2 regions of the Clostridium cellulovorans 743B genome follow, and region 2 is predicted to be linked to the other one. Evidence: riboswitches for the same ligand, from Rfam matches in the RefSeq annotation. Region 2 holds a riboswitch; the other holds the start of a gene.

Region 1 (4,439 bases), 2.1 Mb from region 2:
GCACCTATACTGAATTTAATGTAGCACTTATTAAGTGCACTGGATTATTGGCTTCCATTAAGGTATATTTTCCAAGCTTTCTACTTTCACTTATAGAAACTTGTGTAACTTCAAAATCAGAAAAATCTTCTTTCACTAGAAGTGATGAAGCTAGTGACAAGGTTTCTATTGTTACAGCGGAAATAACGATTCGTATACTCTTTTTAAAACTTCTTAGAATATCAATTATTGCTTCAATCTCACCATTAGCACCACCTATAAAAACAACATCTGGTATTGGTAAGTCTTTTATAACATCAATTGCTCTTCCTTCATGAATGATTAAGTTAGCCTCAAGGTTAAATTTCTCTCTATTTTTATAAATTAGCTCCAGTGCTTTTTTCTTCATCTCAATCGCATGAACTTGTCCGAAATGGCATTGCCTTGCTACTTCTACAGCGATACTTCCAGTACCAGCACCAATATCCCAAACAATATTATCCTGAGATAGTTTTAATTTATGTATAGCTATTAATCTAACATTTTCTTTAGTCATCGGCGTATCATCCCTTATAAAGTCTTTATCACTTAAAAAACCTTGCATTAAAACTTTTTGAGGATTATTATTTATTATCATTACCGCTGTTAAGGAGTCATAATTCTTCTCTACAATTTCATTTGGAAAACCAATATTTATTAGCTCATCTTCATAAGATAGTCTTGATCCTACGCAAATTTTAACGTGATTAATACCATAGCTCAAAAGACTATTACAAATCCAACTTGGATTATTAACGCTACTACATAATACGAAAGTTTTTTTATTTTCTGAAACAGCCATAGCTAAGCTACCACTAGTTACTTCTAAACCATGGGCACTTACAATTTTAACATCTTCAATAGTTTCTCCAATTCTCGCTCCCAGAAGCTGCATAGAACTTATTCCAGGGACTATATCTATCTCTATATCTTTTAAATTATTTTTTATGGTATTGAAAAGACTATGAAGTAAAGGATCACCAGAAACCAAAACGGCTACAGCTCCCTTTAAAGCTAAACTATCTATTAAATCTAAAGTTTCTTTAATATTGCCCATAAAAAAAGTATTCTTTTTATTAAATAAGTTTTTATAGCGCTTTGAAACAACTATGTAATCAGCATTTTCAATTACTTCTTTTGCAGCTATGGAAAGATATTTTATATCTCCAGGTCCCAATCCAACTACTGTTACCTTTTTCATTGTTCCAACTCCTTTAAAACACGATGATAATTATTACTTTTAGCCAAAATCGTGCTATCATTCTCTAAAAATACTACAGCCACTTCAATCTTATTATGTGTTCTTAAAATACAATTCTTTGAAGCCTCCTCAACTATATCTTGCCACATATTATGTAAATTATATTTCTTTGCAATCCTTATGGCTTCGCTAATGTTGGGGCTGTTATAAAGCTCTAATATTGCATCTCTATCTGCTCCTTTTAAAGCAGCAACAGTGCATAAAATTTCACGGCGTCCTTCAGCAACATGACTATGTGTATTCATAATATTTGCTGCAAGTTTTATAAGTTTTCCTCCAAAACCCCAAATTAAAATATGTTTATAACCTAATTCTTCTGCTACATCAAGCATAGCTCCAATATAATTGCTTACATGGGTAATCCATTTTATCCTTATATTTAGTTGGTTTAATGATTTCTCACCAGAAGCTCCTATGACAAAACACATAGAATCAGTTCCTTGAGCTTTTTTCATCTGTAATTCTAATGCTATAGAATCCTTCATAGCTTCTTCACTCATAGGTCTTACAATGCCAGTAGTGCCAATGATAGATAAACCTCCCACTATGCCCATCTTAGGATTAAAAGTCTTCTTTGCAACTTCCTCTCCACCGGAAATAGATATGGTTACTTCTGCGCATTTATCACCAATAATCTTTCTTAATTCATCTTCAATCTGTTTTCTAGGAACTGGATTAATGGCTGGTTCACCTTTCTGTACCTTTAGCCCATCTACAGTAACAATGCCAACACCTTCTCCAGCTTTGTAAGTTATTAGTCCATTTTCATTAAAAATTCTCACTTTCGATATAATCATCATCTTATCAGTTACATCAGGGTCATCTCCTGCATCTTTAATAACACCGCAACAACCATTATTTAATTTCTTGATTTCCAGTTCTATCTCATAACCAGCTGGAACTATAACTTTCACAGAACTAGGACAATTTCCTGTGCTTTGCCATAATGCAACTGCTTTAGTTGCAGCAGCAGCACAAGTTCCTGTTGTTATACCTTTTCTTAGTATCTTCATATAGATTTCCTTTTTCTTTGATTATTTATATTTAATTGTATAGCTACATTAATTCTTAGAATCTATGGTCAATATATTTTTCTATTTTAAAAAATACAAAAGCCACACTTTTTCACCGATGCAAAAAAGTGCAGCCCATTTTTACTGCCCTAATTGTAATTAATAAATACTAAATTTCTCTTTATTATTTCAGTCAATAATTTAGCTTAGACTAAATTTTGTGAAAATTATAAAGTAATATATATAAATCACAAGTATCTAATATCTATAAACCGTAGATTTTAGAATTCACGTTCTTAAGCAGGTCTTCTGGCTTACGTATCATCATTAATATCAACCTTCCCAGAATATATTTCCAGTGGTATATTATGACATAACTCCTCGTTTACAGTGGCGGTACCGCGTGGGATCTTCACCCAACTTCCCTATTATCCTATAAATATTTATAGAGGCACTTAAGAAACTATTAAGTTTTTCCCTTTTATGATATTATACTGCAAATTAATAGTATGTCAAGATTTATAAACCATACAGAATGTAAATGAATTGTAAGGATTTCATTTTCGATAAAAATTTGTAAAAAATATATCTATAATTTTAAATTCTATATGTCGCCTATTTTATAATAACGGTGTTTTTTCTAAATATAAAAGTTATATAATTACATCTATTCGTCGAAAAAAGAAATATCTTGACATTAAAACTATAAAAATACATAATAAAGTATAGAGTAAACGTTTCATAATACTATAAAATTCATATATGAAAAAGGTGGTTATAAATATTATGGAGAACACTAATGAAGATATGAAGAGCAAAAATTCATATGATATGTATCAATTAAATCAAATAAATTTGGGAAAGAAAGATAATTTGGACATATCAACTTATTGTAACCCTAAATTTAATGCATATCAAATGGATCAAATAAGAAAAGGCCTTTATGAACATTTAGATATTAGTTGGTATTGTTCATTGACTTTCACTTGGAGACAAATGGAGCAAATACGCCTTGGATTAAGAAAAGGTCTCGATGTTAAATATTATGCAAAGCCTGAGTTTCACAGTTATAAGATGGAAGAAATAAGGCTTGGACTTGAAAAAGGTTTAGATGTGAAAATTTATGCAAAAGTAAGTTTAAATAGATTTCAGATGGAAGAAATTCGATTAGGTCTTGAAAAAAATATCGATACCTCCATATATGCAAAAGAAGAATTTAAAAAGTATCAAATGGAACAAATACGTCTTGGACTCGAAAAAAAACTAAATGCGTCAATTTACGCTAAAGCTGAATTTTCTAGTTCCCAAATGGAAGAAATAAGACTTGGACTCGAAAAAGGTTTAGATGTTTCTATATATGCAAAATACGAGTTTGATAATTATCAAATGCAAGTTATTAGAGTTGCTCTTGAAAAAGGTTTTGATGTTTTATATTATATAAAGCGAAAATTTAGTGTAGATCAGATTTATAGAATAATAAATGGATTAGAAAAAAGATTAAATGTATCATATTATGCAGACCCTAAATTTACTGTTTATCAAATGGATAAAATAAGATTAGGTCTAGAAAAAGGTGTAGATGTTACATTATATAATAAACCTGAATATGACCAAGCTCAGATGAGACTTATTTTAATGGGCCTACAGAATGGCTTGCAAGTTGAGTTATACGCAAAATCGCAATTTGATATAAAAAGAATGAACTTAATATTACAAGGACTGCTAATGGGTTTAGAAGTTAGTTACTATGCAAAGGAAGAGTTTAACTTAAAGCAAATGCAAGAAATATTTAAGGGATTAGAAGCAGGAATAGATGTGAGTTTATATGCAAAAGAAGAATTCTCAGAGTTTGATATGTTTAATATAAGACAAGACTTGGAAAGTGGAGATGATATCACCGAAATCTTAGATAGAATTGCTTTTGAACATAATGAATCCTACTCTCCTGAAGAATCTCACAACGACAACTTTAATGCAAACCCATTAAGTTATGATGAGGATTTTGGAATTTATTATGAGCCTCATAATATAGGAGAAGTAACTGGTATTAATGCTCAAGATGAATATGTTTCTAAAGAAGTTTTAATTACAAAAGAAACTCAAATTTATGATTTAGGTCCTGATCCTGATAAAACCACCTATTGGAA
Region 2 (4,439 bases):
TGGAATATACAATAGGCTCAGTTCACTTTATGAAGAGTCCGGTAACAGAAGAATATCTTTCTGTTGATGGACCTCCTCAAGAATATGAAGCAATAATAAGAGACATATATAAAGGCGACGCTAAGGCTTTTGTTAAAGGTTATTATAGGTTAATTAGGGAAATGGTCATTACAAATCCGCCTGATATTATAGGACATTTGGATTTAATAAGAAAGAATAATAAAGACAATATGTATTTTGATGAAAATGAACAGTGGTATAAGGATGAAGTTTTAGATACTTTAAAAGTAATTGCGGAATCTAATTGTATTTTAGAGATTAACACAGGTGGAATTGCTAGAGGGTATTTGACAACACCATATCCCAATAATTGGATTTTAGAGCAGTGCAAAATTTTAGATATACCACTTACGTTAAATTCAGATGCACATAATATTAAGTATTTGGATACGCATTTTGAAGAAGTAGTAGAGTTATTACGCCGCATAGGAAGCAAAAAATTATTTACAATATATAATGAACAATGGATAGCTAGAGAAATTTAATTTCTCTAGCTATTAAACATGTTACGTATATAGTTAATATCGTAGTTGTTGCTACTGTTTAGTGGAGTTGTTAGGATGTATACTATCCGTACAATGCAGTTTTAAATATGTGATTTCTTTCTTGTCACTAAAATAATTAAATTTTAAAATCTAAATCTATGTTTATGACTATGTGATTTAGAAATAAGTGATGAAACCACCACAGCAGATGCAATAGTTCCCAGTGCAAATAAGGTGGCATTGTTTTTTTTCGTAAATAGCTTTGGAATTTCTTTCATAGGTTCTTCTTGCTTAGAAAAGTTTTTGTCGTACATTTTTTTCATGGAATTCATCATATTATCTTTTTTTGACTTCATCATGTCATATAGATGATCCATGGTATTTTCTGAAGCATTTTTATTTCTACCTTTAAAATATTCTAGTTCTAAATGAGGGCGCTCCATGAAAGATTTTCTAAAGGGCACTTTTTTTGCTCTTAGTACGTTTTTAAGATCTTTGTTAATATTTACTCCAACACTTTGGAACATAGAAATCACCTCCTAGGTATATTATGTACGGAAATAGAATTTATATAATATGAGGTAGAAAGTTTTAAACTTTAATCTGCAACTAAATCCATAACGTACTGTTAATACTGAACTTAATGATAAAAATTTTTTATAGAAAAACATAGTACTATCAATAATTGAAAAGATTAGCGGAACTATACAAGTTAAAGTAATGAAAGACAAAATAATTATAACGTGTTATAATTTTTGGGAATAAAACATGAGGTGATAAAATGAGTGAATTATCAGGAAAGGGTTGTGAAATCTTAGTTCCTTTCGAAGAAAGAAAACCACTTAAAGATATAGAGAGAAGTATTGTTAAAACATACAAAAAGAGAATATGGTCAAAGTTTATCCGTGCAATAAAAGATTATAACTTAATCGAAGAAGGAGATAAAATTGCAGTAGCTATTTCTGGAGGAAAGGACAGTCTCCTTATGGCTAAGCTTTTTCAGGAATTACTAAAGCATAAGAAGATGAACTTTGAAGTAGAATTCATTGCTATGGACCCTGGATATCACGAGAGCATAAGAACTCTTTTAGAAGATAATCTAAAATACTTAGAAATAGATGCACATATTTTTAATGCTGATATATTTGAAGTAGCGGAAAAGATAGCTCAGGACTACCCATGCTATATGTGTGCAAAAATGAGAAGAGGAGTACTTTATAGTAAGGCTCAGGAATTAGGTTGTAATAAGCTTGCTTTAGGTCATCATTATAATGATGTTATAGAAACTACTATGCTAAATATTCTATATGCAGGAAACTTTAAAACAATGCTTCCAAAGTTGAAAGCAGATAATTTTGAAAATATGGAGCTTATAAGACCATTATATTATATAGAGGAAAAATCCATAAAGAACTTTATTCAACATAGCGGAATATGGCCTCTTAACTGTGCTTGTATGATATCAGCAAAAAAAACAGGGAATAAGAGATACGAAATAAAAGAAATGATAGAAAATTTAAAGAAAACCTTTGATGATGTAGATAAATCTATATTTAATGCTGCAAAAAATGTAAATATGGATTCGATTTTAGGTTGGGAGAAATCTGGTGTAAAGCATTCATTCCTTGAAGAATACGATAAAGATGAGGAATAGTAGTGTTATAAGTTCTTTTTATTTGCTTTGAACTTGATAGATACTAACAAGAAGAGTATATTGATAAATGTATAGATAAGTGGTAGAATTATTTTTAATCTAATAGTAATCTTTAGGTGCCTAAAAAGTTTAATATCAAAATACTTAGAAGTTTTGGTAAGAGACTTGGTAATAGGATAATAGGGAAAGTGGTTAGAGTCCACTACAGCCCCCGCTACTGTAAATAGGGATGAAATCTAAATTCCATTAGCTGTTTAGCTGAGAAGGATAGAAAGTAAAGTGAACTATAAGTCAGGAGACCTGCCTATTGATTAGAAATTTCGATCTTCGGAGGGAGGATGTGAAGTAATAATTAAGTTGTTAAGTGCTTTATATAAGCAATAGACTAGTTGTTATTAACTACACCCAAACGGTGTAGTTTTTTTGTTGAAAGGAAAAAGAAAATGGGTAATGGTATACTTATAACTGGAGGAGCTAGAAGTGGCAAGAGCCGTATAGGAGAAGAAAGAGCAAAAGAACTTGGAGAAAATATATTATACATAGCGACATCTATTCCTTATGATGAGGAGATGAAAAGAAGAATAAAAAAACATAAGGAGCAAAGGCCAAGTTATTGGATTACTTATGAAGGTTACAAGGGCATAGGGCAGTACATCATAGATCGACAACAACAGGGGATCACTTATAAAGGAATCCTTATAGATTGTATAACAGTAATGATAACTAACTTAATGTTTGATTTAAAAGATGTAGACTTTGACGATATAGACAACGTAAATTTTGAATATATAGAGAAGGAAATAATGAAGGAAATATTTGTTCTAAGAGAAGCCATAAAGGCTTCTAAAGTTCCAATAATTATGATAACAAATGAAATAGGTTATGGGGTAGTGCCAGAAAGCAGACTTGGACGAGAATTTAGAGATATTCAGGGAAGAGTGAATCAATATATTAGTAAGCTTTGTGATGAATTATATTTAGTAGTTTGCGGCGTACCACTTAAGATAAAGTAGTAGAAATATAGAGTGAATTTGAAATATAGGAAAGTTATGAAAACAATAAACACAAGCGTTTGCTGTTGAGTGAAAAGGAGAAAGTATTATGTTGAAAAAGAAAGTTTTATCATTATGTGTAGTATTAGCACTAACTGGAATATTAGCTGGTTGTAATGGAGGCAATAAAGCTGACAATACCAACAGCAAGGAAACTGTAAGTGCAAGCTCAGGGGTTTCGTATCCATATGATTTTAAGGATGATCATGATAGAGAAATCACGATTAAAGAGGAGCCTAAGAAAGTAATATCTTTATCACCAGCTATAACAGAAACTATATATGCCTTAGGCGAAGAAGATAGGCTTGTAGGAAGAAGTGATAGTGATGATTATCCAATAGAAGTTACTAAAATTGACTCTCTAGGAACTGTAAGTGAACCTAATGTAGAAAAAATTGTGTCACTAAATCCTGATATAGTTGTTGTTTCCTCTATAACTAAAGATGAAGTTGTAGAAAAAATTCAAAAACTAGGTATAAATGTTGTTGTAATTAAAGAAGCTACTTCTTTAGAGGGAGTTTATGACAAGATATCAACTGTAGCAGCTTTATTTAATGATAAAGGTGATGGAGAAGATTTAGTTGAAGATATGAAGGAAAAGGTGGAGGATATTACAGAAAAGGTTAAGGATTTGGATAAGCCTTCAGTATATTATGTAGTAGGTTATGGCGAATATGGAGATTATGCTGCAACTGGAGACACTTTCATCGGGAATATAATTGAGAGAGCAGGAGCTACTAATGCAGCTAGTGATGGAACAAATTGGAGTTATAGTTTAGAAAAGCTTGTCCAGAAGAATCCAGATATATTAGTATGTACTAATAAATACGATACTAAAGCTGGGATAAAGGCTGCAAATGGTTATAAAGAACTGTCAGCAGTAAAAGGAGAAAAGTTATACGAGATAGATGAGGATCTATTAAATAGACAAGGTCCAAGAGTTGTAGATGGTCTTGAAGAATTAGCTAAGATAATCCATCCAGAAGTTTTTAATAAGGGAGTAAAAGTAAAGGTTTCATAGATATATATAGGTTTTAGGTTAGCTTTAATTGAAGTTATCCATAAAAGGGTGGTTGAGTATATCACAGCTATTTTATATAAGTAAAGCTGTGGTATATTTATTTATGTGATAAGAATTAAACAAACTTATGTGAGGAAGAATAAATATGCATTTAGCAGTAAAAGCAT

Evidence for each region. Region 2 has a riboswitch for cobalamin ahead of cobU (bifunctional adenosylcobinamide kinase/adenosylcobinamide-phosphate guanylyltransferase). Riboswitches for the same ligand answer to the same signal wherever they lie in the genome.
Region 1: another riboswitch for cobalamin. It lies ahead of cbiD (cobalt-precorrin-5B (C(1))-methyltransferase CbiD); the one in region 2 lies ahead of cobU (bifunctional adenosylcobinamide kinase/adenosylcobinamide-phosphate guanylyltransferase).

The regions. Positions count from the first base shown of each region.
Region 1 is NC_014393.1:2,641,663-2,646,101, forward strand. Features, by position in the region: gene CLOCEL_RS11170 (bifunctional cobalt-precorrin-7 (C(5))-methyltransferase/cobalt-precorrin-6B (C(15))-methyltransferase) at 5-1,219, opposite strand; gene cbiD (cobalt-precorrin-5B (C(1))-methyltransferase CbiD) at 1,216-2,292, opposite strand; cobalamin riboswitch at 2,575-2,766, opposite strand; gene CLOCEL_RS11180 (hypothetical protein) at 3,079-4,439, shown strand, end outside.
Region 2 is NC_014393.1:4,710,131-4,714,569, reverse strand. Features, by position in the region: gene hisJ (histidinol-phosphatase HisJ) at 1-545, shown strand, start outside; gene CLOCEL_RS19595 (hypothetical protein) at 689-1,072, opposite strand; gene CLOCEL_RS19590 (tRNA 2-thiocytidine(32) synthetase TtcA) at 1,327-2,199, shown strand; cobalamin riboswitch at 2,349-2,521, shown strand; gene cobU (bifunctional adenosylcobinamide kinase/adenosylcobinamide-phosphate guanylyltransferase) at 2,643-3,212, shown strand; gene CLOCEL_RS19580 (ABC transporter substrate-binding protein) at 3,301-4,272, shown strand; gene CLOCEL_RS19575 (FecCD family ABC transporter permease) at 4,418-4,439, shown strand, end outside.